4 regions of the Kitasatospora sp. NPDC088742 genome follow, and region 1 is predicted to be linked to each of the others. Evidence: riboswitches for the same ligand, from Rfam matches in the RefSeq annotation. Region 1 holds a riboswitch; each other region holds the start of a gene.
The links. A riboswitch is a leader RNA that binds a small molecule or an ion and turns the genes downstream of it on or off. The one in region 1 is predicted to bind cyclic di-AMP.
Positions count from the first base shown of each region.

Region 1 (7,019 bases):
GTCGAGGCGCTGGCCCGGCAGATGGGCCGGGTGATCGGCACCGACCTGGGGACCCTGCTGGACGACGCCCAGGCGGAGGCCGTCGCCCGGTTCTCCTCCGCGGCGGTCGCCGCCGGACACGAAGCCGCCTACCTGTCGGCGCTGGCCAGGAACTGACGCGGACCCAGCGGGCAGAGGAGACGTGATGACGACCACCGACCAGACCACCGACCGGACCACCGACCAGGCCCTGAGCTCGGACGACCTGACGCCGGGCTACCTGACACCCGCTCACCCGGGCGCACCCGTGCCCGGAAGCCGGACCCCGGCCGACCCGGGGGCCGATCCGGCCGCCGCCAGCTTCGGCGCACTGGCGGCGGGCGTGGCCCGCTGGCTGCGCGGCGGCCAGGCCCAGCACCCCGACGGCGCCTACGCCGGCTGGCACACCGCGGACGGCGAACTCTCCACGCCCTACCCGGAGATCACCGGGTACGTGCTCACCTTCCTCGCCAACGAGGAGCTGGACGCCGCCGAGCGCGGGCGCGCCGACGCGGCCGCCCGCTGGCTCGCCGAGCGGATCGAGCGCGGCGACGACACCTGCCGCTTCGACCGGCCGGACGGGGTCTACCTGTTCGACCTAGCGATGATCACCAACGGGCTCTTCGCGTACGGGCGGCGGACCGCCGACCGGCGGACCGTGGCCGCCGCCCGGACCGTCGCCGCTCAGCTGCTGGACCACCTGGCCGAGGGCCCGATGATCGGCGGAGCCCGGCCCGAGGGCACCGAGCCCACCTGGTCCAACTCCGGCCGCGCGCACCTGCTCAAGGTGCTCCAGGCCCTGGTCGCGGCCGACGTGCACGGCGTCCCCGGCGCGGCCGAGGCCGCCGAGCGGCTGGCCGCCACCGCCGGCGAGCTCGCGCCGCCGAGCGGCACCGCGCCGGTCGAGACCTGCCCCGGCAGCGAACTGGTCAGCCTGCACGCCGCCTGCTACGCGGCCGAGGGCCTCTGGGTCTGGTCCGAGGCCCGGCGCGACCCGGCGGCGCGCGAGCGGGCGGCCGGGATCGTCGAGTGGGTCTGGCAGCAGCAGCTCCCCGACGGCGGCTTCCCCACCTACGCCCACCGCGACGGCGGACCGGTCGGCGACCGTTGGCAGTCCGACGTGCTCTCCCAGGCCGTCCGGCTGGCCCTGCTGCTCGGCCTGGAGCCCAAGGGCCTGCGCGCCGCCGGCGAGGCCCTGGCCGCCAGCACCACCGAGCACCCTGACGACCGGTCAGCCGTCCTCTACTGGCCCCGGGCCGAGCAGGCCCACAGCAACAGCTGGAGCAGCATGTTCGCCCACCAGGCGCTGCTGCTGCTCAGCGGCCGGCCCGCACCGGCCTGGCACGCGCTGGTCTGAGACCGGCCGGCCGGCCGGCCCGGGGCGGACGGGGGACCGGGGCCGGCCGGAGGTGCCCCGGTCCGTGCGCCCGCCCCCGCCGTCCCCCACGCCCGCCCCCGTCGCCGGTCGGCCCGATCCGGCCGGAAGGAGCCTCCCCACCGTGAGCAAGTCCGTGCTGCTGTCCACCTTCCAACCCGTGCCACCGGTCGACTACACCCATGCCGAGGGCGCCTGGGTGCACACCGCCGACGGCGGCCGGCTGCTCGACGCGGCCAGCGGCCTGGTCTGCGTCAACATCGGGCACGCCCACCCGCACGTGCTGGAGGCGATGACCCGTCAGGCCTCCGTCGCCACCTACGCCTCGCCCGGCGCCCTGCGCCCGGCCCTCCAGGAGGAGCTGGCCGTACGGCTCGCCGCCGCCGTGGGACGGGCCGGGGACGGGGTGAGCCTGGCCTGCTCGGGCACCGCCGCCGTCGAACTGGCCGTCACCTACGCCAAGGCGATCCAGCGCGCCCGGGGCGGGACCGGCCGCCACCACGTGCTCACCGCCACCCTCGGGTACCACGGCAACAGCGCGCTGGCCCTCGGCCTCTCCGGCCACCGGCGGCGCCGCCCCGAACCGGTCGACGCCCTGGGCCTCGGCCCCGCCTTCGACCCGCCCTACCCCGGCCACCACCGCGGCTGCCCGTACGAGCGGTGCCGCGCCGAGTGCGTGAGCGCCGTCCGCGACGCGATCCTGCAGCGCGGCCCCGAGAGCGTCGCGGCCGTCCTGATCGAACCGGTCAACGGCACCACCGGCGGCGCCTACACGCCCCCGCCCGGCTACCTCTCCGCCCTGCGCCGGCTCTGCGACGAGTACGGCGTGCTGGTGATTCACGACGAGGTGCTGACCGGCCTCGGCCGCACCGGCCTGCCGCTCGGCGCCGACCACGACCCCGGCAGCGCGGCCGACCTGGTGGTGCTCGCCAAGGGCCTGTCCGCCGGGTACCTGCCGCTCTCCGCCGTGCTGGTGAACGAGGCGGGCGTGGACTCGCTGCGCTCCTCGGGGCGCCCGCTCCCGCTGATGGGCACCATGTCCGCCAGCCCGCTCCAGGCCGCCGTCGGACTCGCGGTGCTCGACGTGCTCCAGGACCTCGGCGCGCTCGACCCCTCCACCCCCAGGGGAGGTGAACTCACCGCCGCAGTACGGGCGTTGGAGGACCTCCCGGCGGTGGTCCGGACCCGGGGGGTGGGGTACTTCCACGCGGTGGAGCTGGTGCCCGGCGCCCAGCGGGCCGCGCTGGCCCGTGGCCGGGAGGCCGGGCTGCTGCTCTACCCGTTCAACGGCTTCAACCCGGACGGGAGCGGCGAAGGGGTCATCCTCGCGCCGCCGCTCACCAGCACCTCCGAGGAGATCGGCTTCCTGGCGGAGGCGTCCCGCGCGGCGCTGTCCCGCATCCCTGCGAGCGAGTGAGGCACCCCCACTGATGTCGTCCACCGAATCGGCCGAGCGCTACTGGGCCGGCCGCCCGGTCCTGGTGACCGGGGCCGACGGCTTCGTCGGCTCGCACCTCACCGAGGCCCTGATCGGCCTCGGTGCCCAGGTCACCGCCGTGGTCCGCCGGGTCTCCGGCACCCAGGTCACCAACCGCCTGCGCAACCTCCCCGCCCCCGCCGTCGCGGCCCTGCACCGCCTGGTCCACCTGGACCTGGCCGGGCCCTCGGCCGTCACCGTGCTCAGCGGCATCGAGGCGAGCACCTGGTTCCACCTGGCCGCGGACGCCTACGTCCCGGCCTCGCTGGACCAGCCCGCCAGCGTCGTGCAGACCAACCTCGGCTCCACCCTCAACGTGCTGGAGGCCGCCCGGCTGACCGGCCCCGAACACCTGCTGGTCACCAGCTCCAGCGAGGTCTACGGCACCCAGCCCGACGCCATCACCGAGCAGCACCCGCTGATGCCCGCCACCCCGTACGCCGCCTCCAAGGTGGCCTGCGACCGGCTCGCCTGGTCCTACTCCCACACCTACGGCACCCCGCTGACCATCGTCCGGCCGTTCAACTGCTACGGCCCCCGGCACGTCTACGACGCCGTCCCGCTCTTCCTCGCCAAGGCCTTGCGCGGCGAACCGATCACCATCAACGGCACCGGCGAGCAGACCCGCGACCTCACCTACGTGGCCGACACCGTCGAGGCCTTCCTCGCCCTCGGCCGCCTCCCCGGCACCGGCGAGGCCTACAACATCGGCACCGGTGTCGACCACAGCGTCACCGACACCGCCCGCCTGGTGGTCGAACTCACCGGCTCCCGCAGCGAGATCCTGCACGGACCGCCCCGCCCCGGCGAGGTCATGAAGCTCCAGGCCGACCCGGCCAAGCTGACCCGCACCACCGGCTGGGCCGCCAAGTACGACCTCGCGGCCGGGCTGGCCGCCAACCTCGACTGGATGCGCGAGAACGTGGAGCGGGTATGGCCGACACGATCCTGATGGACGCCGGGGGCGTCATCTTCAACAACGTCACCGAGGAGACCGACTTCCTCCAGCAGCTGGCGGACCGTCACCATGCCGACCCGGAACGGCTGTTGGCCGAACTGGACGCCAGGGACGCCGCCTACGAGGTCGGCCTGGCCCACGTCCACGACGTACTGGCCGACGCCCTGGTGGCGGCCGGGGCACCGGCCGGCCTGCGGGTGGACCCGCAGTGGCTGGACGCCCTCTACCGGGACTGCGTGGTCCCCCGTCCGGGTGCCTTCGCCGCCATCGCCGAACTCCGCCGCCACCGGCCCGACTTGCTGCTCGTGCTGGCCAACAACGAGGCCGAGCACTGGGACGCCGTCAAGGACGGCGCCCACGGCCACCTGGGCAAGTTCGACGTGATCGCCTCCTCCTGGCGGGTCGGGCGGGTCAAGCCCACCGCGGAGTTCTTCGCCGCCGTCGCCGAACGCTGCGGCCGGACCCTGGAGCGGGCTGTCCTGATCGACGACAACCCCGAAGTCACCGGCGCGGCGGAGCGCTTGGGAATCGGTACGCTGCTCGCGGACACACCGGAGGCCCTCGCTGCGGGGATCGCCCGGTTGCTGGAAGACGGTACAGAGCGGAAATAGGTGAAATCGGCGTGACCGAGGTCGAGTTGAAGGTCCGGTTCGGGGTCGACGACAGGGAGCTGTCCGCACTGCACGAACGGGCGTTCAGCCCGGACGGGCCGGCGGTCCCGGACGAGGAGCTCACCGTCACCCCGTGGGCGAGCCGCCTGGAGCGGCACAGCCTCAGCTGGATCGGTGCCTTCGACGCCGACCGCCTGGTCGGCTTCGTGCACGCGGTGTGGGACGGCGGCAAGCACGCCTTCGTGCTGGACACCGCCGTCCACCCCGAGTACCAACGCCTGGGCATCGGAAAGCGGTTGGTGGACGAGGTCACCGAGGAGGCCTTCCGGGCCGGCTGCGACTGGGTGCACGTGGACTACGACCCCGAGCACGTCGACTTCTACGAACGCTCCTGCGGCTTCCGCTCCACCCCGGCCGGCCTGCGCTCCCCGCACTGGACGAGCTGACCCCTCGCCGCGCGGAGCGGGCGGCTCTGTGAGCTGCGCTACAGCGTCCTTCACCGTCTTGTCCGTGCCGGGACGGCTGCTAGCCTGCTCCGAGTCGCCCGCTCCGCGCGGGCCCCGCCGGTGGGACGCCGAATCCCGTCCACCCGCCGGCGGTCACTCGAGCACGGACACGGACGGGAGCGGGGGAACCAGGTCAGCCGCCTGCTGCCCCCCGCCCGCGCACGTGCGTCCGCGGTGGCCGCAGGCTCGGGGTGAAGCCGCTCCCACAGCGCGGCCGGGCCGTACCTCCGGCCCGAACCCGACAGCTCACCTCGCAGGCGTCGCAGAGGAACCTGTCCATGCGCTTTTCTGCCACCCCTGTACGGGTCGGCGCGGCGGCCGCAGCCGGCCTGCTCGCCCTCCCGTTCGTGATCAGCACCCAGGCCTCCGGCGCCCAGGCCGCCCGGACCTCCACGCAGTCCGGCCACTGGCGCTACCAGCCGACGCGCACACCGAGCCCGACGCCGACGCCGACCGCGACGCCCAAGCCCAGCCCGACTCCCGCGCCGACTCCCGCGCCGAGCGCCACGCCCACGCCGAGCGCCACGCCCACGCCCACGCCGAGTGCGACGCCCGCGCCCGCCGGCATGCGCGCGCTGCCCGACCGGCTGTACGGCGTCACCGCCGACGACGTCTCGGAGCTCTCCGCGCTGGTGGACTCCTCGCGGCACCTGGCCCGTACCCCGACCACCCGTCTCGTCTTCGACGAGACCGAGGGCCCGGGCTCCTACACCGCGGCGGTCAACCAACTCCAGCCCGTCAGCTACCTCATGGGCGAGATCCTCGACTCGGAGTACGTGAAGAGTTTCTCGGCCCAGGCCTACCACGACCGCGTCGCCCAGTACCTGAAGGCCTTCGGCGACAAGGTGGACCTCTGGGAGATCGGCAACGAGGTCAACGGCAACTGGCTCGGCAGCTACGCCGACGTCTCCACCAAGATCACCGACGCCTACCGCCAGGTCGAGACGGCCGGCAAGCGCAGCGCGCTGACCCTCTACTACGACATCGGCTGCGGCAACGGCCCCACCGAGCTCGACCCGATCGCCTTCACCAAGCAGTACGTGCCGGAGGACATGCGCAACGGCCTGGACTACGTGACCCTCAGCTACTACGAGGGCCAGTGCAACAACATCCGTCCCAGCGCGGCCACTTGGACCTCCTACTTCCAGCAGCTGCACGCCCTCTACCCGAACGCCAAGCTCGGCTTCGGCGAGGTCGGCCTGCCCGACGCCGCCACCGGCACCACCCAGGCGGCGGCCGGGTCGATGCTGACGTACTACTACGGCCTCAAGATCGACCTGCCCTACTACGCCGGCGGCCACTTCTGGTGGTACTACGCCGAGGACATGCTGCCCTACGCCACCAAGCCCCTCTGGCAGACCCTGAACACGGCGTTCCAGGGCTGACCTCGACCCCCTGGGCCCGCCGCCGGTCGGGTGAAACCCGGCGGCGCCCAGGCGGGGCGACGGTGTGTCAGGGCCGTCGGTGTGCGCTGATGGTGCGGCCCGACGCCGGTCACACCTGGAGGACGATCCGATGCCGACCCACTCTGCCCTTGGCCGTTCCCGTCGGTACGCCACGGTCGCGGCCGTGGCCGTGCTCCTGCTCGGGGCGGCGGGCTGCTCGGACGACAAGGGCGGCGGTGGCGGGTCGAGCGCGACGCCCACCCCCTCCGCCTCGGCGAGCCCGTCGGCGTCCCGTTCCGCCTCCGCTTCGGCGTCGGCCTCCACCTCCGCGTCGGCCTCTGCTTCCGCTTCCGCGAGTGCTTCCGCGCCCGCCACGACCGCCTCCGTGGTGATCCGCGACTTCAAGTTCACCCCGGCGGACCTCACCGTCGCGCCCGGGGCCCGGATCACCGTGACCAACCAGGACAGCGCCGCGCACACGCTCACCGCCACGGGCAGCGGCGGCTTCGACACCGGCACCCTGAGCAAGGGTCAGTCCAAGACCATCACCGCCCCGTCCACGCCGGGGAGTTACCCCTTCTTCTGCACGCTGCACCCGACCAGCATGAAGGGCACCCTGACCGTCCGCTGACCGTCCGCTGATCAGGGCAGGCGCTGCTCGGCCCAGATGACCTTGCCGCTCTCGGTGT
Region 1 is NZ_JBVJLD010000001.1:153,877-160,895, forward strand. It holds gene ACZ6ZR_RS00630 (glycosyltransferase family 4 protein) at 1-156, shown strand, start outside; gene ACZ6ZR_RS00635 (hypothetical protein) at 185-1,375, shown strand; gene ACZ6ZR_RS00640 (aminotransferase family protein) at 1,518-2,810, shown strand; gene ACZ6ZR_RS00645 (NAD-dependent epimerase/dehydratase family protein) at 2,824-3,822, shown strand; gene ACZ6ZR_RS00650 (HAD family hydrolase) at 3,804-4,439, shown strand; gene ACZ6ZR_RS00655 (GNAT family N-acetyltransferase) at 4,451-4,885, shown strand; cyclic di-AMP (ydaO/yuaA leader) riboswitch at 5,088-5,220, shown strand; gene ACZ6ZR_RS00660 (hypothetical protein) at 5,224-6,330, shown strand; gene ACZ6ZR_RS00665 (cupredoxin domain-containing protein) at 6,515-6,961, shown strand; gene ACZ6ZR_RS00670 (SpoIIE family protein phosphatase) at 6,973-7,019, opposite strand, start outside.

Region 2 (7,019 bases), on a different contig from region 1:
AACGGGCCGAGCGTCGGCGGTGGTCAGCCCGCCGGAGGATGAGCAGCCGGCGGGTGCGGCCGTCCCCGGGGCGGGGGAAGCGGCGCACCTCGGAGCCGACCTGGTGCTCGCCGAGGCGGGCCCGCAGGGCCGGCAGGTGCGGGCACGGGCGGGCGGTGCCGTCGTGCAGCGGGAAGACGCGGACCTCGCCGTCCGGGGCGGTGACCCGGACCAGTTCCAGCAGGGCCGTCAACTGCCGCTCGGGCGGGAAGAGTTCGGGGTAGGCGAAGAGCAGGTAGGAGCTCAGGCTGAGGGCGAAGCTGCCGTCCGCGAAGGGGAGGCGGGGCAGGGCGGCGGCCACGTAGCGCTCGGGGTGGGCGGCGCGGTCGGCGGTGAAGAGCGCGTGGGCGCGGTCCCAGCTGCGCAGGTAACGGTCCGTCGGGCGGGCCCGGGCCGAGGGGTGGATCCCCGGGACGAGGGCCATCCGGGTCCGGGCGGCCCGGGCCAGCGCGGTCAGTTCGGACGGGGCGGCGGTGTAGACGGGGTCGGCGGCGACCACGGTGACGCCGAGGGTACGGGCCTCCGCGGTGAGGCCGGCCGTGCCGCCGGGGCAGTCCAGGACCGGGCCGCGGAGGGCGGCCAGACCGGCGCGGGTGAGGTCGAAGAGGCCGCAGTACTCGTCGAGGGGGCGGGAGGTGACCAGGGTGCTCACCCGATCATCGGAGCACGGCGGGCATGGGGGTGCTCGGCAGCGCGTGCAACTGGGTCATCTGCCCCGGTCTTGCGGTGTGGAGCCTTCCGATTCGCGCCCGCGCGGCGGAGCCGCAGATCAGCAGAGCCTCGCGCCCCTGGGGCGTCTGAGGCAATCAGCGGCACAGGGCCCGGATGGCGAGGCGGTTGACGTTGGTGAGGCCCCGGGTCAGCAGCGGGGTGAGGAAGACGAAGGCCAGGCCGAGGAAGGAGACGCCGAGGATCTGCCAGTTGGAGGTCAGGTAGTACTCGTGGTGGACGCCGGCGTCGGTGGTGAAGTCGTAGAGGCGGTAGCCGGGCCAGTCGGTGTAGCGGGCGAAGACCCACTGGTAGGCGGGGAAGGCGGCGAGCACCCAGCCGACGGTGAGGGTGACCACCGGGAGCACGAAGGCGAGGATCGACCAGGGCAGCATCAGGACCTGGTAGAGCGCGGCGCGCCAGCCGAGGCCGTCGGCCAGGTGGGCGGTGACGGCGCCCCAGAAGCCGGGGCGGCGCCGCTGGACCGGCGCGGGGTCGCCGACCTCGGTGCCGAGCAGGGTGCGGGCGCGGTGGCGCTCCAGCGCGGCGAAGCCGCGGCCGCCGGTGGTGAGGGCGGCCAGCACCGGGAGGCCGAGGACGGTGACCACGAGGCCGAGGCCGGCCGAGAAGAGGGCCACGGTGAAGGCGAAGCCGAGGACCGCGAGCGGGAGGGCGGTGAGCAGGAAGCCCAGTTCGCGGTAGGGGGCGGCGGTGAACGGCGCCCGCCAGAAGCCGGGGTGGGCCGCGCTGTCCGTCCGGCTCTCGTACTGCGCCGCGTAGTGGTGGGTCTGACTGGTCATCACCGGCTCCTGGTCCGCTTGCTGCCGCTCCTGGCTCACGCTCCTACGGTCGCAGCGCGGGGCGGGCCGGCGGAATGAGGCGGGCCGGTGGGTGGGGGGTGGGGTTCTCCCTACCCCCCACGGGCCCGGGCGGTGACGGGGCCGGTGCCGCGGCTTCCCGACGGTCCGTCACCGGATACCGTACGAGGGTGAACCACGAGGACCTCCTGCTCAGCCCCCGCACCCGCGCCGACGACCTGCTGGACTGGGCCGCCGAACAGGGGCGGCACCCCGTGCCGGAGGCCGCGCTGCGCACCGTGCTCGTCCTGCTGGAGCTCGGCGACGGCCGGATGCACGACGGCTTCCCGGAGCTGACCTCCGCGGTGCTGGAGCAGCTGCTGTACGAACGGCTCTACCTGTACGTCCAGCCGGAGTCCGAGCCGGAGGCGTACGGCAGGGCGGTGGAGCTGCTGATCGACCATCAGCGGGCGACCAAGCGGCTGAACGCCAAGCGGCAGGAGAAGCTGCACGCGGAGGCGGAGTGGCAGGGCGAGCTGCTCTGCGGGCTGCTGCGCCAGCCGCACCTGGTGACCTGGCCCCGGCTGTACGCACTGCTGCTGCGGGCGGACGGGGTGGACACGGCGGACGAGGCGGCGGTGCGGGCCTGGCTGGACGGGTTCCGGGAGCTGACGCGGGAGCAGCGGGCCGAGGCGTACGGGGCGTTGGCCGGGCTGGACGAGGTCGGCTCGGACGGCGGCTGGGGTCCGACCCGGGTGATCTCGGTCGGGATGGCCACCGACGGGGCGCGGATGCTGCTGGAGAACCGGCTGATGCAGCGCTCCTACCGGAACCTGGCGGGGCTGAACGCGCTCGGGCTGCCGATGCCGGAGGAGCTCTCGGGGGACTTCGACGCCTTCGAGGCGACGGTGGCCGAGGAGGCGCTGCGGCTGTGCGGCGAGTGGACGGTGCCGGGGCTGGCGGCGCTGCTGGTGCACGAGTACCCGGACCTGGCGCCGGAGCCCGGGCACGAGGAGATCGAGGAGTACCTGACGGCCCAGGGGTACCAGGACGAGGAGTGACGGGACCCGGACCCGCCGCCGGGTGGGCGGCGGGTCCGACGGTGCGTCAGGGGTTGAGGCCGTGGCCGTTCAGCCAGGTCAGCGGGTCGACCGGGGTGGCGCCGGCGGGGCGGACCTCCAGGTGGAGGTGCGGGCCGGTGACGTTGCCGGTGGCGCCGACCTTGCCGAGCTCGGTGCCGGGGGCGACCTGGCCGGAGGCGACGGTGATCGAGGAGAGGTGGCAGTACCAGAGCTCGGTGCCGTCGGGCAGGCTCTGGATCACCCGGTAGCCGTAGGCGCCGGACCAGCCGGCCGAGCTGACGGTGCCTCCGGTGACGGCGACCACGGGGGTGCCGGTGGCGGCGGCGAAGTCCAGGCCGGTGTGCAGGTGGGACCAGTAGGAGCCGGACTGGCCGTAGTGCGCGGTGAGCTGGTAGCCGCTGGTGGGGAGGGTGAAGTCGCCGGCCTGCGCGGCCTCTGCCGCCTGCGCGGTCCTCGCGGCGGCGGCCTCGGCGGCGGCGAGCTCCTGGGCCTGGGCGGTGCGCTTGGCCTCGGCCTCCTGGGCGGCGGCCAGCCGGGCGGTCTCCTCGGCGGTGGTGCGCTGGCCGTCGGCCTGCTGCTGGATGCGGGCGGCGAGGGCCAGCCCGGGGTCGGCGGAGAGCGGGCGCTCCTCGGCGGTGCGGTCCTCGGCCGGCTGGTCGGCGGCGGCGACGGCCGGCGGAGCGGCGGGGACGGCGGCGGCCGGGGCGGCCGCGGCGAAGCCGGTGGCGCCGAGCGTGGCGGCCATCGCGGTGACGCCGAGCAGCGGGCCGGAGGAGCGGGCCTGACGGGGCATCCGGTGCCGGGCCGCGTCCTGCGGAAGCGGGTGGTCGAGCAGCTGGGTGGTGCCGTTACCGTCGTGCCTGGGGTGTGCCTGGGTGTGCGTCGACGCCACGGAGGCGCGCTCCTTTCCTTCCTTCGCGCCTACCGGGTTAGCTGACGGGTTCGGAGCAGGAAGGTCTCCTACGACCGGGTGGGGCCCGGCCGATTCACCCCAAGGAACGTGGTTCCCCGGCTCCCTGGACCTCCCCGTGGGGAGGGCCGTGGGATTAGGCGACGGCGCACGGTGCCGTTCGGGTACGGCGTTGCCGACCGCGCTGCGTTATCAAACGTTAATCCTAGGAGCCCATGATTCCAAGCGGCTTGAGTGGTGCAGTCCATCTCTTTCTGACGCGCCGTGAACCAGGGCCGCCGGGCCGGGTACTCAGCCCCTCGCACGGGCCCGGATTGAGCACCCGTACTCAGGTGGGCCACAAGGGAGTTGGCCATCCTGGGCACATGACCGCAGCCACCCAGCCCCGGACCACCAACGCCTACTACGCCCAGGCCGTGCTCTCCTTCGCGCTGGCCACCGCCGCCCTCGCCCTCGGGGTCCTCTACCTGCCGGTGAACGCCTGGATGCGGGCATTCCTCGCGGTCGGCCTGCTCTGGGAGATCACCTCGGCGTTCACCCTCGCCAAGGTGATCCGGGACCGCCAGGAGGAGGGGGAGATCACCACCCGGGTCGACCAGGCCCGGCTGGAGAAGCTCCTCGCCGAGCACGACCCGTTCCGGGTGGACGCCCCCTGACCCTCCTGCGCCCTTCCTGACCGGCCGTCAGCCCTTGGCGCGCTTGGCGGCGAAGGTCTCGCCGCCCGAGGACCAGTTCTCGGCCGGGATCTCCTCGATCGCCACCCAGATGTTCTCCGGGCTCACGCCGGTGACCCGGGCGTAGGTCGCGGTGAGCTCGCGGGCGATCTCGGCCCGCTGCTCCTCGCTCCGGCCGGACAGCTGCTTGACGTTGATGAACGGCATGACGTCCCTTCCGCGTTCGGACTTCTCCGCTCCGCACGCTAGCACCGCCGCACCCCTTGACGGCTAAGGCTATTAGCCTTAGCTTTGAAGCATGACGACGCAGACGCACCCCGAGACCCGGTACCTCGACCTCCCCGGCGGCCGGCTGGCCTACGACGACTCCCCCGGCACCGGCCTGCCGGTGGTCCTGCTCCCCGGCATGCTCGACTCCCGCACCGTCTACCGGTACCTGCGCCCGCTGCTGGCCGAGGCCGGCCACCGGGTGATCACCCTGGACCTGCGCGGCTTCGGCGAGTCCTCGATCGACTGGGACGACTACTCCCCCGCCGCCCTGGCCGGCGACGTGCTGGCCCTGCTCGACCACCTCTCCATCGAGCGCGCCGCCCTGGCCGGGAACTCCTACACCGGCGCCACCGTGGTCAAGGCCGCCGCCGAGGCCCCGGAGCGGATCGCCGGGATCGCCCTGATCGACGCCTTCGTGGAGAACCTGCCGCCGACCGCCGCCCAGCGCGCCCTGCTCAAGGTGCTCGGCCTGGCCCTGGTGCACGTCCCCGCCTTCTGGGGCCTCTACCTCGACAAGGCCCACCCGGGCGCCAAGCCCGCCGACTTCGCCGAGTACCGGGCCGCCGCGGTGGCCGCCCTGCGCACCCCCGGCCGCAAGAAGGCCACCCGGGGCTACGCCACCGGAGACTCCTCCCCCGAGGGCTGGACGGCCGGGGTGCGCTGCCCCGCGCTGGTGCTGATGGGCCGCCGGGACCCGGACTTCCCCGACCCGGAGGCGGTGGCCGACCGGCAGGCGGCCGCGCTGACGGCCCGTAAGGTGATGATCGACGGTGCCGGGCACTACCCAATGGCGGAGTACCCGCAGGCCACCGCCGACGCCCTGCTCCCCTTCCTGCGTGAGGTCAGCTGATGCCCAGGGTCGGACTCACCCCCACCGGCGTGGTGGACCACGCCGTCGAGCTGATCGACGCTCAGGGCCCGGACACCCTCACCCTCGCCTCGGTCGCCGCCCGGGCCGGCGTCGCCACCCCCTCGCTCTACAAGCACGTCCCCGGCGGCCTGGCCGAGCTGCGCCGCCTGATCGCCGTCCGGGTCACCGAGGAGCTGGCCGAGCGGCTGGACGCCGCGGTCACCGGACTCGGCCGGGACGCGGCCGCCACCGCCCTGCTCCGCGCCTACCTGGACTACGCCGAGCAGTACCCGCGCCGGTACGCCGCACTCCCGCAGGCCCCGCTGGACGACCCCGAGCTGACCGCCGCCGCGGGCCGCCTGGTCGGCGTGATCCTCACCGTGCTGGACGGCTACGGACTGACCGGCGACGAGGCGGTGCACGCCGCCCGCGCAGTCCGTTCGACGGCGCACGGCTTCGCCTCGCTGACCGCCGCCGGGGCGTTCCGGCTGAGCGCGGAACTGACGGTGACTCGGGAGCGGTTGATCGGGGTAGTGGTCGAGGGGCTGCGGAACTGGCCGACGGCGGGTTAGATGTGCGTTCACAGGAACGGTATCCGTTCGGGTGGTTTTCGATACCGAACCGTCGCCGTGGCCGGGTGACACTGACAGCCTTCCGGTACGTACCCGTACCGACGCACCAGCCCGAAGGACGTGCGCATGACGCAGACCACGCCCGCCGCCCGGCCCGCCACCGGGCTGGTCCCCGCGCAGCGCACCCCGCTCACCGGCACCGGCCGCACCGCCGCCGCCCCCGCCGTCTCCACCGGGCGCCGCCTGCTGGCGATCGCGCTCGGCTTCCGCTCGCTGCGCAGCGTCCCGGCCCGTCGGCAGGAGTCGTACGGCGAGAGCGACGGCCAGTAGGCGCGGTAGGCGCGGTAGGCCCCTTGACGCAGGCTGACGGGTGCCTTACGGGGTTCCTGCCTAGAGTGGTCTGACGGAAGGTCAGCCACCGGCGGAGGTCAGGTGCCCGCAGTCACCACGATGGCCCGCCAGCTCACCGACCGGCTGCGCCGCGGCCCCGGCGGACGCTGGGCCAGCCAGCTCCTGGACGGGGACCCGTCCGCCGAGAAGGCCGCGCTCGGCCTGCTCTCGGTGCTCACCCTGCTGCTCGCCCTGCTGGCCATCGTCCTCCCCACCGGCTGCCCGCCGTCCGCCCTGGTGCTCCCGGTGATCCTCGGCGGCTTCCTGCTGCACACCCGCCGTCAGCTGACCCTGCTGGTGCCGGTGGTGGCCGGCCTGGCCGGCTGCTTCCTCTGGCGCGAACCGCTCGGCCTCACCCCCGGCTCCACCTGGGTGGTGATCGCCTCCGCGCTGACCGTGCTGCTGACCTCCCGTCACCGCAGCCGGCTCGGGCTGCGCGGCACCCGGGGCGACTCCATGCTGCTGGAGCTCTCCGAGCGGACCACCGCGCTCGGACGCCTCCCCGACCAGCTCCTGGACTGGCGCTTCCACCAGGCGCTGGCGCCGGTCTCCGGCACCTTCTTCTCCGGGGACTTCCTGCTCGCCTCGCACCGGCCGGAGCAGGACCTGCTGGAGGTGGTGCTCGTCGACGTCTCCGGCAAGGGCAGCCGGGCCGCCGCGCGGTCGATGCACCTCTCCGGGGCATTCGCGATGCTGCTCGGCTCGGTGCCGCCGGAGGACTTCCTGC
Region 2 is NZ_JBVJLD010000043.1:19,998-27,016, forward strand. It holds gene ACZ6ZR_RS28215 (hypothetical protein) at 1-42, shown strand, start outside; gene ACZ6ZR_RS28220 (class I SAM-dependent methyltransferase) at 1-691, opposite strand, end outside; gene ACZ6ZR_RS28225 (sensor domain-containing protein) at 846-1,547, opposite strand; gene ACZ6ZR_RS28230 (hypothetical protein) at 1,736-2,605, shown strand; gene ACZ6ZR_RS28235 (M23 family metallopeptidase) at 2,652-3,518, opposite strand; cyclic di-AMP (ydaO/yuaA leader) riboswitch at 3,531-3,689, opposite strand; gene ACZ6ZR_RS28240 (YiaA/YiaB family inner membrane protein) at 3,902-4,192, shown strand; gene ACZ6ZR_RS28245 (tautomerase family protein) at 4,220-4,417, opposite strand; gene ACZ6ZR_RS28250 (alpha/beta fold hydrolase) at 4,509-5,330, shown strand; gene ACZ6ZR_RS28255 (TetR/AcrR family transcriptional regulator) at 5,330-5,902, shown strand; gene ACZ6ZR_RS28260 (hypothetical protein) at 6,029-6,232, shown strand; gene ACZ6ZR_RS28265 (PP2C family protein-serine/threonine phosphatase) at 6,335-7,019, shown strand, end outside.
Region 2: it holds a riboswitch for cyclic di-AMP, as region 1 does, so the genes downstream of both, ACZ6ZR_RS28235 (M23 family metallopeptidase) here and ACZ6ZR_RS00660 (hypothetical protein) in region 1, are expected to answer to the same signal.

Region 3 (7,019 bases), on a different contig from region 1:
TCGGTGATCATGTGCGGCCACTTCCCCGAGGGCGTGCAGGTCTTCGAGCGCCGGTCGATCGAGGGCGAGACGCGCGGCCAGTGGTACCTGCGCCAGATGATGGGCTCGGCGAACATCAGCGGCGGCAAGGCCATGCACTTCATGACCGGCAACCTGTCGCACCAGATCGAGCACCACCTCTTCCCCGACCTGCCGAGCAACCGCTACGCCGAGGTCGCGGTGAAGGTGCGCGCGCTGTTCGAGAAGTACGAACTGGCCTACGTCACCGGCCCGTTGCCCAAGCAGGTGTTCTCCGCCTGGCACAAGGTCTTCCGCCTCTCCCTGCCCAACCGCAAGCCCAAGGCCGGGATCCCGGACCGCGAGCGGGAGTTGGTTGCGGTCTGATCCGGCGAATCCCGCTTGCCGCCCGTGGGCGGGCCGCGTACCGTCCGGGCCCGGGACGAGGAGGGGGAGCCATGGGGCGGCCGGTCGAGGAGTGGTTGGCGCAGGTGTGGTCGCGTACGGCGGAGGTCCGGGTGCTGACGGGCGGCGAAGGTCCGGCGCCGGACGCGCCGGAGCGTGAGCTGCTCGCCGTGGTCGAGGACGTGGCCGAACTCGCCGAGCTGCGCGGGCTCACGACGACCGGGGAGTTCGACGGTGACATCTGCCGGTGCCACGGTTCCCTGACGCTCGGTCTGTACGGCGCGGACGGGGAGGGCTTGGGCAGTGCGAGCGTGCACGGCGTGGGCCGGGTGTCCTGGGGACGTTCCAGGTTCCGGGACGACGTGACGATCGCCGACCCGCTCGCGTTGGCGCTGCTGTTGGCGCGGCACGGGTTCTCGGGCTGGCTGACGCGCTTCGAGGGTGACCTTGCCGAGGCGCTCGGCCTGGAGGAGGGCCGCCCGCAGATCCGCCTGCCGGGCCGGGGCACCCACGGCGCGGGCCTGTTGGCGTCGCGTCAGGTGCCGCGCTGCCTCTGGCCGCACCTGGTCGGCCTCTCCGGCATGGAGGCCGGGGCCCTCCCCGAGGGCCGGGTCCGCGAGTTGGCGGCGGTCCTCGCCGCGGAGTGCCCGGACGGCCTCGAGCGGGCGAGGCTGCTGCTCGCCTGGCTCGGCCGGCTGCCGTGGCCGACCGAGTCGGACGGCGGTGAAGGCCGGTTGGTCCGAGGCCTGTTGGAGGGTCTGGACCCGATCGCCGCCGTCGCGGCCGCCGGTGCCGTGGACGACCTCTCGGCGATGGGGCTGCTCCGCTGGGCGGACCGGTACCGGCACGTACCCGGTCTCGTCGAGCTGGCCGGCCCGGTGCTCTCCCGGCGCCTGCCCCGCGGGTGAGGCGCGGAACCGCCCGCCCCCGGGGAAGTGGGGCGGGCGGTCGGGGGGTGAACGGGGGTGTCAGCAGCCGAAGTTGACCTTGTAGAAGGTCGCGTAGTGGTCCGCGGTGTAGTAGTCCTCGTGGAAGACCTTGCCGGTGATGATGCGGCGGGCGCCGCGGGTGGAGGAGCCCGGGGTCTTCACGGTGTACTCGTGGTAGTAGGTGGCGGTCTGCTTCGGGAGGATGCCCTCGCGGTTCTGGAAGACGACGCCGTCCTGGCTGTACGGGAACGGGCCGCCCTGGTCGATCAGCTTGATGGTGGTGCGGCCCTCGGGCGGGAGGGCGGTGTAGCAGATGCTCCCGCTGACGGCGGCGGAGGCGTCGGTGGCGAACACGGCTGTGGGGGCGAGGGTGAGGAGACCGACGGCGGCGACGGAGGCGGCACGGGTCTTCAACGCGCGTAGAGTGATTCGCATGTCCCTCAGTCTGAGGGTTTGTCAGGTCCCGGAGGAAGTGCTGCGGAAACACTTCATCAGCGGGTAACTCGCCGTGAATCCAGGTGACTTGTGGATTGCCGACATGCTGCGGACGTGGTGGGTGTGTGACCGTCACATGGGGGAGCGGTACCGGTGCGCCTACCGTGGCCGGACCTCTCCTCCGACCCGACGGAGCCCCCCTGTGAGACGACTCCTCGTCCTGCTGCTCAGCTGCGCCGCACTGGCCCTGGGAATCGGTCCGGCCGTCGCCGCGCCCCCCGCCTACCTGAAGCTGGAGGCGGCCTACTCCGCCCCCGGCAACGGCTGGGCCGCGGTGGAGCGTTGGTACGACACCACCACCGGCTTCCGCGCCGAGCAGTTCCCCGCCGACGGCCGGGGCGACCAGGACGGCGCGCGGGTCACGTACTTCGGCGGGGTGAAGCGCCCCTCCTCGGCCCGCTTCCTGCTGTACTCGGCGGCCGGCTGGAACACCGGCGCCAAGTCCGCCGTGCTCCTGGTGCACGGGGCCAACGACAACGCGGACCGGGCCTGGGCCAACCCCGGCGAGAGCGGCAACTGCGGTGCGGCGAACTGCCCTTCGACCGGCCTGGCGCAGCAGCTGGCCGCCGCCGGGCACCGGGTCTTCGCGATCGGCTTCGCCCACAGGCACGGTGACAACCTGATGCAGGCTCAGGCCGTCGGGGACGCGATCGCGGTGATCCGGGACCGCCTCGGGGTGGGGCAGGTCGACCTGGTGAGTTGGAGCAAGGGCGAGGTGGCGGCCCGGAGTTGGGTCTCCTCGGTCCGGCCCTCCTGGGGGCGGGCCTACCCCGGTGACGTCCGCCGCCTGGTCACCCTCGGCGGCCCGAACGGCGGCCTCGACTACGTCTACGCGCACGGCTGGAGCTTCTCGCTGGCCACTTGGCCCGCCTGCGGCGGCACGGCCGACGCGCCCTCCCCGCACCTCTGGATGACCTGCTACGGCACCTACACCTCCCAGCCCTGCCTCGGTGTGCTGCCGGTCAACGGCTCCGACTGCTTCCCCGGCCAGCGCCAGCTGCTGGCCCGCTGGGACGGCAGGTACGGCGTGGACCAGCTCACCCAGGACTGGTGGACCACCTACTACGGCGGCCAGGGCTTCTACACCTCCGGCCAGGGCATCCAGGCCGCGATCGACGCGGGCTCGCTGATCGCCCCGCTCCAGCAGGCCGGCACCCCCGCCACCGTCCCGGCCTACCTGCTGGCCGGCGGCTCCGCCGACCTCCCCGGCCTGCTCAACGAGAACCGCGGCCCGAGCGACGGCATCGTCTTCACCGCCAGCGCCCTGGACACCACCGGCATCCGAACGGTCGGCGGCACGAAGCTGCTTGCCGACCTCAACCACCTCGAACTCGGCTGGGCCCCGGCCGCCGCCGCCCAGGTCGGCGCCTGGCTGGCCTGACGCGGGGCGGCCGCGGCCGTTGCCTGTGAGCGAGGTCTCGTTGTCGCGCGGCGGGGTAGCTGCCTAGCCTGCATGGAGTTCGTGCAGCTGCGGACGCCGTCGCCGGGGCGCCGAGTCCTGCCTGCCCGTCGACGGTCACTCGACCACATCGAGTACGGGCAGGAGCGGGGGAACCAGGTCAGTCCGTGACCCCTGCCCGCCTGTCCGGCGCCGGGGCACTCGGGGTGAAGCCGCACCACAGGCGGCCGGGCGTTCCCTCATGCCCGAACCCGACAGCTCACCTCGCAGGCGCCGAAAGAGGACCCTGCCCATGCGTATCTCCCTCACCCCGGCGCGCCTCGGCGCGGCGGCCCTGGTGGCTGTCCCGCTGGTCGCCGCCGCCCCGCTGGCCGGCCAGGCCGAGGCCGTGACCGTCGTCACCCAGGACCGGCTCGGCCCGGGCACGCTCGCCGCCGACGTGGCCGGCCGGGCCAGCCTGACCGTGCACTCCGGCTCCTGCTTCACCGCCAAGACCCTGGGTGTCGGCGTCCGGGACACCGCCGGGCGCAACCTCGACTTCCCCGGCAACGCGAGCAACGTGCGGATCTGCCCGGGCGGGGTGACCTTCACCAGCGGTGCCCGGGCGCTGCCGGCCGGGACGTACACCCAGTTCGGCTTCTGGCAGGACCAGAACGGGGGCTGGCACAACCTGCCGTCCCGTCAACTGGTCGTCGGCGGCGGCTCGGTGACCCCGACACCGACTCCCACGCCCACCCCGACACCGACTCCCACGCCGACCCCCACCCCCACTCCGACGCCCACGCCGACCCCCATCCCCGGCGGGTCGCCCGTCCCGGGCAAGGCGCTGACCTGGTCGGAGGAGTTCGACGCGCCCGTCGCGCTCGGCAGCAAGTGGGTCAGCGACCGCAGCAGCAGCTACCGTTACGGCACCCACAACCCGGACGACAACAAGCTGGACTGGCTGAACCCGTCCGGCGTCTCGGTCGCGAACGGTGTGGCCACCTTCACCGCCAAGCCCTCCGCGCACACCCTGGAGAACGGCAAGCAGGCCTGGGAGACCGGGCTGCTCACCACCGAGTACTCCTCGCAGGGCTTCCAGGTGCGGACCGGCGACTACGCCGAGGCCCGCGTCCAGCTGCCCTCCGAGGCCGGTGCCTGGCCCGCGCTGTGGACCTGGAAGGACGGCAACGGGGAGATCGACAGCTTCGAGTACCACCCGGACAACGCCGCCCTGCTGGAGCTGACCAACCACGTCAAGCCGGCCCAGAAGTACCACGCCGACGCCGCCGTCCTCGGCCACGACAAGTGGGTCACCGTCGGCACGTACTACGGCGCGAACTCCGTCGACTGGTACGTCAACGGGGTCAAGGTCTTCTCCGACAACCAGGGTGTCGGGACGAACTGGTCGGCCTACCTGATCCTCAACCTCTCGGTGGGCGCCGGGAAGTACCACCCGGCGCCCGCCGGCACCGCGCCGATCGACTTCGCCGCGGACTGGGTCCGCGTCTACCGCTAGTGCCGTGCCCGGCACTAGGAACTCAGGCCACGGACAGCGTGAACGGCGTGGAGTTGTTCGCGAGGTTCGTGTCGTCCGCGCTGATCACCTTGACGTGCCCCTCGGCCTTCGTGCCGGGGGGCACGTCGGCGTTCACCCGGACGGGGGCGAGGACCGTGGCGGTCCGGTAGCGGGGGAGTCCGGCGCCGAAGGAGCAGCTCAGGAGGTGGCCGTCGGCCGTCCGGTGGCAGGTGGTCGGGAAGTCCGGGCCGACGAAGGTGAAGCCGTCCGGCACATCCAGGAGCACCGTGAAGGCGGAGCCCGTCCGGTCCGGGCCCCCGTTGCCGACGAAGCCGTGCACCGTGGTGGTGCCTCCGGGCGGGGCCGCGTCCGGGTCCAGCCGGACCACCTCCAGGTCCGAGCGCGAGGGCAGTGCGCTCGCCGGCCCGGCCACCGCCAGCACCAGCGCCGCCGCCCCGGCGAGTACCGCCGTCAGCTTCCGTCCACCCATGGTCCACTCCCGTTCGCTCTCCGTGTCACGCCCTGTACAGAATGTATTGGCGTAGCGTGGAGGACAGGTGGAGGTGAGGACGGTGTCCGGACAGGTGTTGAGCGAGGTCTCCGGAGTGGTCGGCCCCGACAGGGAGGCCCAACTAGTGACGTCCTACCGGGAGTTGGTGGCCGGGGAGCTGCCGGAGGGGTTGATCAGGACGGAGCTGCTGCGAGGGCCGGGCGGCCGCTGGCGGGTGCAGAGCCTGTGGCGGGACAAGGCCGCGCTGGAGGCCGTCCGGGCGGATCCGAAGCTGGCCGCCGCGCCCCGGCTGTTCCGCGAGGTGGGCGTGGAGCCGGAGCTGACGGTCTTCCAGCTGACGGCGGCCCAGGTCGGGGCACAGCTCGGGACGCCCGGCCTCGATGCGGACTGAGGCCGGGCGTCGCTGACCTGACGTCAGGGGGCCAGGACCTGACCGAGCCGGGCCGCGATCTGCCGCATCACGGGGACCAACGAGCTCTCCCCGGCCTGCGCCTCCAGGGCCCGGATCCGGGCCTCCGGGCCGGAGACCGAGAGGGCGGTGGGAGTGGGTGCGCCGGGTACGGCGACGGCGATGCAGCGCACCCCGATCTCCTGCTCCTGGTCGTCGACCACGTAGCCGGAGGCCCGGGCGTGGGCCAGTTGGGCGAAGAGCTCGTCCGGATCGGTGACGGTGTACGGGGTGTGCGACTGGAGCGGCTGGGTGCCCAGCACCGCGCGCGCCTCGGGCTCGTCCAGCTGGGCGAGCAGGGCCTTGCCCACGCCGGTGCAGTGCGGCTGCACCCGGCGGCCGACCTCGGTGAACATCCGCATCGAGCGGCGGGACTGCACCTGGCCGACGTAGACCACCTCACCGCCCTCCAGCACCGCGAGGTTGGCGGTCTCGCCGGTGGCCTCCATCAGCTCGGCCAGGTACGGGCGGGCCCAACTGCCCAGCAGGCGGCCGGAGGTCTCGCCGAGGCGGATCAGCCGGGGGCCGAGGGTGTAGCGGCGGGCGGTGTCCTGGCGGACATATCCCTGCTGCACGAGGGTACGGATCAGGCGGTGGATGGTCGGCATCGGCAGGCCGGAGGTGGCGGAGAGCTCGCTCAGGGTCGCGATGCCACCGGAGTCGGCGAGTGCTTCGAGCAGCTGGAAGGCGCGCTCGACGGACTGGACGCCGCCGCCGGCACGCTCGGCCCCGGTCGGTGCTGCTGCGGGGGTGGTGGCCACCGGCGTTCCCTTCTGCTGTGGAGGAGGAGTAGAGTCCCGGCGATCTACCTCAACAAACCGTTGAAATTCTGTATCGCGGAAACTAGTCTCCACCTTACAGAACCGAACCCGCCAGTAGGTGGGTCGGTATCGAGGAGGCTCGCACCGGAGCCTCCCTGCTGGCTCAACTGTCCAAGGAGTGTTCTGCCCATGGCTGCAGACCAGGACCCCGTCGGCGCCCCCTCCGCCGCTCCGGTCGTCACTGTCGCCGGTCCGCGCGTCCCCCGCAGCGAGGAGGTGCTCACTCCCGAGGCGGTCTCGTTCGTGGTCGGCCTCCACCGTGCCTTCGAAGGCCGCCGGCAGGAGCTGCTGGCCCGCCGCAAGACCCGCCGCGCCGAGATCGCGGCCGCGGGCACCCTCGACTTCCTCCCGGAGACCGCCGAGGTCCGCGCCGGTGACTGGAAGGTCGCCCCCGCCCCCCGCGCGCTCCAGGACCGCCGGGTCGAGATCACCGGGCCGACCGACCGCAAGATGGTCATCAACGCGCTCAACTCCGGCGCCAAGGTCTGGCTCGCCGACTTCGAGGACGCCACCGCC
Region 3 is NZ_JBVJLD010000002.1:303,651-310,669, reverse strand. It holds gene ACZ6ZR_RS03580 (fatty acid desaturase family protein) at 1-384, shown strand, start outside; gene ACZ6ZR_RS03575 (hypothetical protein) at 456-1,310, shown strand; gene ACZ6ZR_RS03570 (guanyl-specific ribonuclease) at 1,371-1,766, opposite strand; gene ACZ6ZR_RS03565 (esterase/lipase family protein) at 1,969-3,207, shown strand; cyclic di-AMP (ydaO/yuaA leader) riboswitch at 3,344-3,512, shown strand; gene ACZ6ZR_RS03560 (glycoside hydrolase family 16 protein) at 3,518-4,723, shown strand; gene ACZ6ZR_RS03555 (hypothetical protein) at 4,746-5,213, opposite strand; gene ACZ6ZR_RS03550 (antibiotic biosynthesis monooxygenase) at 5,296-5,625, shown strand; gene ACZ6ZR_RS03545 (IclR family transcriptional regulator) at 5,649-6,443, opposite strand; gene aceB (malate synthase A) at 6,633-7,019, shown strand, end outside.
Region 3: it holds a riboswitch for cyclic di-AMP, as region 1 does, so the genes downstream of both, ACZ6ZR_RS03560 (glycoside hydrolase family 16 protein) here and ACZ6ZR_RS00660 (hypothetical protein) in region 1, are expected to answer to the same signal.

Region 4 (7,019 bases), on a different contig from region 1:
GCCGTCCAGTACCGCGATGACCACCACTGCCCCGGTTACTCGCATGGGACTGCTCCTCCTTGAGCCGCGCCCGGCAGGGACGCGCCGCACCGGCGTCCCTCCAAGTCCGTATCGGAGGATCGTAAGCACGGGCCGATTCTCCGCAAGGTCTAATACCCGTCAGGTGACCAGGCTCACTCCTGAGGTCTCCCCCGGCAGAGCTTGCCCCGTCGCGCCGCCCGGCACGCACTCTCGCCGCACCGGGAAAAGACCCAAGTAGCTCCGCTACGAGGGCCTTTCCCCGGCACGCCGAGAGCACGCGCCCTCCTTGCCCGCCATCGGGCAGGAGGGGCCCTGAACGACGCTCCTCATGGGGCAAGCCCTGCCGGGGGAGACCCCATCCGCCGGGTTACCGTTCACGACATGCCGGAAAGCCCTGCCCCGACCCAGCCCGCCCTCTTCACCTGGGAGTTCGCCGCCGACCCGTACCCCGCGTACGCCTGGCTGCGCGAGCACGCCCCGGTGCACCGCACCACCCTGCCCAGCGGGGTGGACGCCTGGCTGGTCACCAGGTACGCGGACGCCCGGCAGGCGTTGGCCGACGCCCGGCTCTCCAAGAACCCGGCGCACCACAGCGAACAGGCCCACCGCACCGGCCGGGTCGGCATCCCGGGGGAGCGGCAGGCCGACCTGATGACCCATCTGCTGAACATCGACCCGCCGGACCACACCCGGCTGCGCCGCCTGGTCTCCAAGGCCTTCACCCCGCGCCGGGTGGCCGAGTTCCAGCCCCGGGTGCAGGAGCTGACCGACCGCCTGATCGACGGCTTCGCGGCCCGCGGCGAGGCCGACCTGATCCACGAGTTCGCCTTCCCGCTCCCGATCTACGCGATCTGCGACCTGCTCGGCGTGCCGCCGGAGGACCAGGACGACCTGCGGGACTGGGCCGGGGCGATGATCCGTCACCACGGCGGCCAGCGCGGCGGGGTGGGCCGGGCGGTGAAGAAGATCCGCAACTACCTGCTGGAGCTGATCCACCGCAAGCGGGCCGACCTCGGCGAGGACCTGATCTCCGGACTGATCCGGGCCAGTGACCACGGCGAGCACCTGACGGAGAACGAGGCCGCCGCGATGGCCTTCATCCTGCTGTTCGCCGGCTTCGAGACGACCATCAACCTGATCGGCAACGGCACCTACGCGCTGCTGCGCAACCCGGAGCAGCGGGAGCTGCTCCAGGCGTCGCTGCGCCGGGGCGAGAGCGCCCTGTTGGAGACGGCGGTGGAGGAACTGCTGCGCTACGACGGCCCGGTGGAGCTCGCCACCTGGCGGTTCGCCACCAGCCCGCTGACCATCGGCGGGGTGGACATCCCGGTGGGGGACCCGGTGTTGGTGGTGCTGGCCGCGGCCGACCGCGATCCGGCCAGATTCTCGGCCGAGAACACCCTGGACCTGGCGCGGCAGGACAATCCGCACCTGGGTTTCGGCCACGGCATCCACTACTGCATCGGCGCCCCACTGGCCCGCCTGGAGGGCCAACTCGCGCTCGGCACCCTGCTCACCCGGCTGCCCGACCTGCAACTCGCCGCCGAGCCCGCTGACCTGCGCTGGCGCGGCGGCCTGATCATGCGCGGGCTGCGGGAGTTGCCGGTGGGCTTCACCCCGGAAGGCTGAACACCCGTTGTCTGACGGCGTGTCGGTCATATCTGATCGACCGTGATCTGAATACACATCAATCCGGCCACAGAAGTACGGTTTGTGGACGACCCACAGCGCAGCGTGATTTCGGTGTGATGTGTTCGACATGAGCTTGTGATCGGTCAGCTGATCTGCTTACCCTCCCTGCAGTCCGCAGCTGCGGACCCCGTGCGCGGAACGCCGAATCCTGCCCGCCGCGCCGCCGGGACACCGACCAGACCCTTGGGCAGGGGCGGGGGACCCACACGTACGTCGCCGTCCCCCCACGGCTTGGGGTGAAGCCGCCTCACGGCGGCCGGGCCACCTCCCGGTCCGAACCCGACAGCTCACCTCGCAGGCGTGCGGAGAGGGATTTCTTCATGCTGTTCACTGGTTCGGGCCGTCATCGTCGTCGTACCCAGGCCGAGAAGGCCATCGCCGTCGCGGGCGTGGCCGGCGTCGGCCTCGCCCTGCCGCTGATGGCCGCCACCGGCGCCCAGGCCGCCCCGGTCTCCACCTGGGACAAGGTCGCCGCGTGCGAGAGCGGCGGCGACTGGTCGATCAACACCGGCAACGGCTTCTACGGCGGCCTGCAGTTCACCTCCAGCACCTGGGCCGGCTTCGGCGGCAAGGCGTACGCGGCGCAGGCCAACCAGGCCAGCAAGGGCCAGCAGATCGCGATCGCCGAGAAGGTGCTCGCCTCCCAGGGCCCCGGCGCCTGGCCGGTCTGCTCCGTCAAGGCGGGCCTGACCAAGGGCGGCGCCGCCGCCCAGGTCGACACCAACTCCGAGGCCAAGGCCTCCCGTTCGGAGACCCGCTCGGCCGCGCCGAAGACCGAGACCCCGAAGGCCGCGGCGCCGAAGACGGAGTCCCCGAAGACCACGAAGGCCGCGCCCAAGGCCGTCGAGACCAGCAAGCCGGCGCCGAAGGTCGCGACCCCGAAGGCCGCCGCGCCGACGGTGAGCACCCCGAAGCACGCCGCCCCGAAGACCCAGGCCACCGGCAACTACACCGTGCAGTCCGGTGACACCCTGTCCGGCATCGCCGCCGCCAAGGGCCTGGACTGGCAGCAGGTCTACCAGGGCAACAAGTCGGTCGTGGGCGGCGACCCCGACCTGATCTTCCCGGGCCAGGTCCTCCAGCTCGGCTGATCCGACGCACCGTCATCCCGGCGGGGCCGCACCGTGATCCGGTGCGGCCCCGCCGTGCTCGCCCCGGGTGGACTACCGGTGGGTAGGAAGGCCACGAGGTGAGACGGGACCGAGGTCAGCGTGGTCCCGGGCCCGGGTGCGGTTAGGCTCTGGTCGTAACGACTACACGTCCCCGCTTCCGCAAGGAGATGCCTCGTGCCGTCCATTGATGTCGTCGTAGCCCGCGAGATCCTCGACTCCCGTGGCAACCCCACGGTCGAGGTCGAGGTCGGCCTGGACGACGGCAGCACCGGCCGCGCCGCCGTCCCGTCGGGTGCCTCCACCGGCGCCTTCGAGGCGCTTGAGCTTCGCGACGGTGACAAGAACCGCTACTTCGGCAAGGGCGTCGAGAAGGCCGTCCTGGCCGTCATCGAGCAGATCGGCCCGGAGCTCGTCGGCTACGACGCCACCGAGCAGCGCCTCATCGACCAGGCCATGCTCGACCTGGACGCCACCCCGGACAAGTCCTCGCTCGGCGCCAACGCCATCCTCGGCGTCTCGCTCGCCGTGGCGCACGCCGCCTCCGAGGCCAGCGACCTGCCGCTGTTCCGCTACCTCGGTGGCCCGAACGCGCACGTCCTGCCCGTCCCGATGATGAACATCGTCAACGGTGGGTCGCACGCCGACTCCAACGTCGACATCCAGGAGTTCATGATCGCCCCGATCGGTGCGGAGTCCTTCTCCGAGGCCGTCCGCTGGGGCGTCGAGGTCTACCACACGCTCAAGGGCGTGCTGAAGGAGCGCGGTCTCTCCACCGGTCTGGGCGACGAGGGCGGCTTCGCGCCGAACCTCGACTCCAACCGTGAGGCCCTCGACCTCATCGTCGAGGCCATCAAGAAGGCCGGCTACACCCCGGGCAAGGACGTCGCGCTCGCGCTCGACGTGGCCGCCTCCGAGTTCTACAAGGACGGCGCCTACCAGTTCGAGGGCAAGGCGCTCACCTCCGCCGAGCTCATCGACTACTACGCCGAGCTGGTCGCCGCGTACCCGCTGGTCTCCATCGAGGACCCGCTGGACGAGTCCGACTGGGACGGCTGGAAGGCGATGACCGACCAGCTGGGCGACAAGGTCCAGCTCGTCGGCGACGACCTGTTCGTCACCAACCCGGCCCGCCTGGCCCGTGGCATCGAGACCGGCACCGCCAACGCGCTGCTGGTGAAGGTGAACCAGATCGGCTCGCTGACCGAGACCCTGGACGCCGTCGAGCTGGCCCAGCGCAACGGCTACCGCTGCATGATGTCGCACCGCTCCGGCGAGACCGAGGACGTCACCATCGCCGACCTCGCCGTCGCCACCAACTGCGGCCAGATCAAGACCGGCGCCCCGGCCCGCTCCGAGCGCGTCGCCAAGTACAACCAGCTGCTGCGCATCGAGGAGATCCTCGACGACGCCGCCGAGTACGCGGGCCGCGGCGCGTTCCCGCGGTTCCGCTCCGAGGCCTGAGCGACCCGGGGCTGACACTCGGCCGGCTGTGAACGGTGCCCCGGCTCCCACCCCGTAGGGTGGAGGGCCGGGGCACCGGCATGTGGACGGAGGGGTACCGGCGATGTGGAAGATTCCGGGCTTGGCGGCGCGACCGCGCTTCACCAGCCGCGCCACCGTGCTGGTGCTGGTCCTCTGCTCGCTGGTGGCGATCCTCGCCTACCCCACCCGGCAGTACATCGCGCAGCGCTCCGAGATCAACGCCCAGCGCGCCAAGGCCGAGCACGCCAGGGCCGAGGTGGAGAAGCTCAGCCGGGAGAAGGCGCGCTGGCAGGACCCGGAGTTCGTGAAGGCCCAGGCCCGTCAGCGGCTGCACTACGCGATGCCCGGCGAGACCCCGTTCATCTCGGTGGACCCGGCCCCGCCGGCCACCAAGTCCTCCTCGGCCGACGGTGCGTCAGCTCCGCAGGCCAAGGCCGCCCAGCCCTGGTACGCCAGCGTCTGGGACTCCGTCGACCAGGCCGACACCCCCACCGCCCAACGCTAGAGGCAGCACAGACCCGATGACTGACACCCCCTCCGTTCCCGAGGTTTCCGACCAGGACGTCGCCGCCATCGCGGCCCAGCTCGGCCGGGTGCCGCGCGGCCTCCGCGGTGTGGCCCACCGCTGCCCGTGCGGCAACCCGGACGTGGTGGAGACCGCGCCCCGGCTGCCCGACGGCACGCCGTTCCCGACCCTCTACTACCTGACCTGCCCCAAGGCCGCCTCGCTGATCGGCACCCTGGAGGCGGACGGCGTGATGAAGGAGCAGACCGCCCGGCTGGCCGAGGACCCGGAGCTGGCGGCCGCGTACCAGAAGGCGCACGAGGACTACATCGCGCGCCGGGACGCCATCGAGGTGCTGGAGGGCTTCCCGAGCGCCGGCGGCATGCCGGACCGGGTGAAGTGCCTGCACGTGCTGGTCGGCCACTCGCTGGCCGCCGGGGAGGGCGTCAACCCGCTCGGCGACGAGGCCATCGGCATGTTGGAGGAGTGGTGGGCCAAGGGCCCCTGCGTCTCCCCGGAGGAGGTCGAGGCGGCCGGTGGCCGAGTACTGAGGAACCGGGCGAAGGACCACGACCACGAGGCCGTGATCGCCGCCAAGGAGCAGCTGACCGCCGAGCGGGCCGCCAAGAAGGCCGCCGCCGAGGCCGAGCAGGGGGAGTCCGAGTGAGCATGACCAGGGTGGGTGCCATCGACTGCGGCACCAACTCGATCCGGCTGCTGGTGGCCGACCTCGACCCGGAGACGGGCGAGATCACCGACCTGGACCGCCGGATGGTGATCAACCGGCTGGGCCAGGGCGTGGACCGCACCGGCCGCCTCGCCCCCGAGGCGCTGGAGCGCACCTTCGCCGCCTGCCGCGAGTACGCCGCCGTGCTGGCCGAGCACGGGGTCGGCCCGGACCGGCTGCGGTTCGTGGCCACCAGCGCCTCCCGGGACGCCGAGAACAGCGCCGAGTACGTGGCCGGGGTCAAGGAGATCCTGGGCGTGGAGCCGACCGTGGTGAGCGGCGAGGAGGAGGCCCGGCTCTCCTTCACCGGCGCCACCAAGGAGCTGACCGGTGGTCAGTTCCCGTCCCCGTACCTGGTGTTCGACCTCGGCGGCGGCTCCACCGAGTTCGTTCTGGGCGGCGCGGACGTCGAGGCGGCCCGCTCGGTGGACATCGGCTGCGTCCGGCTGACCGAGCGTCACTTCGAGGGCGGCGCCGCGGTGCCGTCCGAGGAGCGGATCGCCCGGGCGAAGGCCGACGTGGAGGCCGCGCTGGACCGGGCCGCCGAGGTGGTGCCGCTGACCACGGCGGCCACCCTGGTCGGCCTGGCGGGCACCGTGACCACGGTGGCGGGCATCGCGCTGGACCTGCCGGAGTACGACTCGGCCCGGATCCACCACGCCCGGCTGACGGTCGGGCAGGTCCGCGAGACCGCCCGCCGGCTGCTGGCCATGGACCACGCGGAGCGGGCCGCGATCCCGGTCATGCACCCGGGCCGGGTGGACGTGATCGGCGCCGGGGCGCTGGTGCTGCTGGAGATCATGGAGCGGACCGGGGCCGCCGAACTGGTGGTCAGCGAGCACGACATCCTGGACGGCGTCGCCTGGAGCCTGGTCTCCTGACGCCCCCGCGAACGGCCCCGGATGCCCGCTGTGGCACCCGGGGCCGCCTGCTGCACGGGGTGTCGCGAGAACCTTCGTGAATTTCTTCACATGGAGATTCGGTCATTCGTCGCACTGGGGCGCCCGGAGTGTCCGATATGCGGGACCGAAGGTCTCCCCGAAGGGTCGTTCGATGCTTCGAAGGTGTACGTCAGATCGGGTAATGGATTCGAAACAACGGGGCGGGAACTGGCCCTGGTTGAGGATCGTTGCTGATCAGAGGCCGCACGTCCGGCCGGGTGTGTTCGACCGGGGTGGCACGGGCAGGTCGGGCCGGAAGTGTGGCCGCGCAGTGTAGCAGGTGGTGTCCAGAGGCTTGTGACGGGCCTCACGAAGGTGCCCCCGAACGGGGGTGGATACTTTCGGATATGAGCACCACGGAGCGTCCTCGCATCCTCATCGTCGGCGGTGGTTACGTCGGCCTGTATGCCGCGATGCGCATTCTCAAGAAGATGCGCTACGGCGAAGCGACCGTCACGGTCGTCGACCCGCGGTCGTACATGACGTACCTGCCCTTCCTTCCCGAGGCGGCCGGCGGCAACGTCGCGCCCCGCAACCTC
Region 4 is NZ_JBVJLD010000087.1:6,234-13,252, reverse strand. It holds gene ACZ6ZR_RS37615 (SDR family NAD(P)-dependent oxidoreductase) at 1-45, opposite strand, end outside; gene ACZ6ZR_RS37610 (cytochrome P450 family protein) at 403-1,650, shown strand; cyclic di-AMP (ydaO/yuaA leader) riboswitch at 1,877-2,028, shown strand; gene ACZ6ZR_RS37605 (transglycosylase family protein) at 2,034-2,804, shown strand; gene eno (phosphopyruvate hydratase) at 3,000-4,286, shown strand; gene ACZ6ZR_RS37595 (FtsB family cell division protein) at 4,408-4,812, shown strand; partial or broken gene ACZ6ZR_RS37590 (DUF501 domain-containing protein) at 4,829-5,329, shown strand; gene ACZ6ZR_RS37585 (Ppx/GppA phosphatase family protein) at 5,482-6,420, shown strand; gene ACZ6ZR_RS37580 (NAD(P)/FAD-dependent oxidoreductase) at 6,828-7,019, shown strand, end outside.
Region 4: it holds a riboswitch for cyclic di-AMP, as region 1 does, so the genes downstream of both, ACZ6ZR_RS37605 (transglycosylase family protein) here and ACZ6ZR_RS00660 (hypothetical protein) in region 1, are expected to answer to the same signal.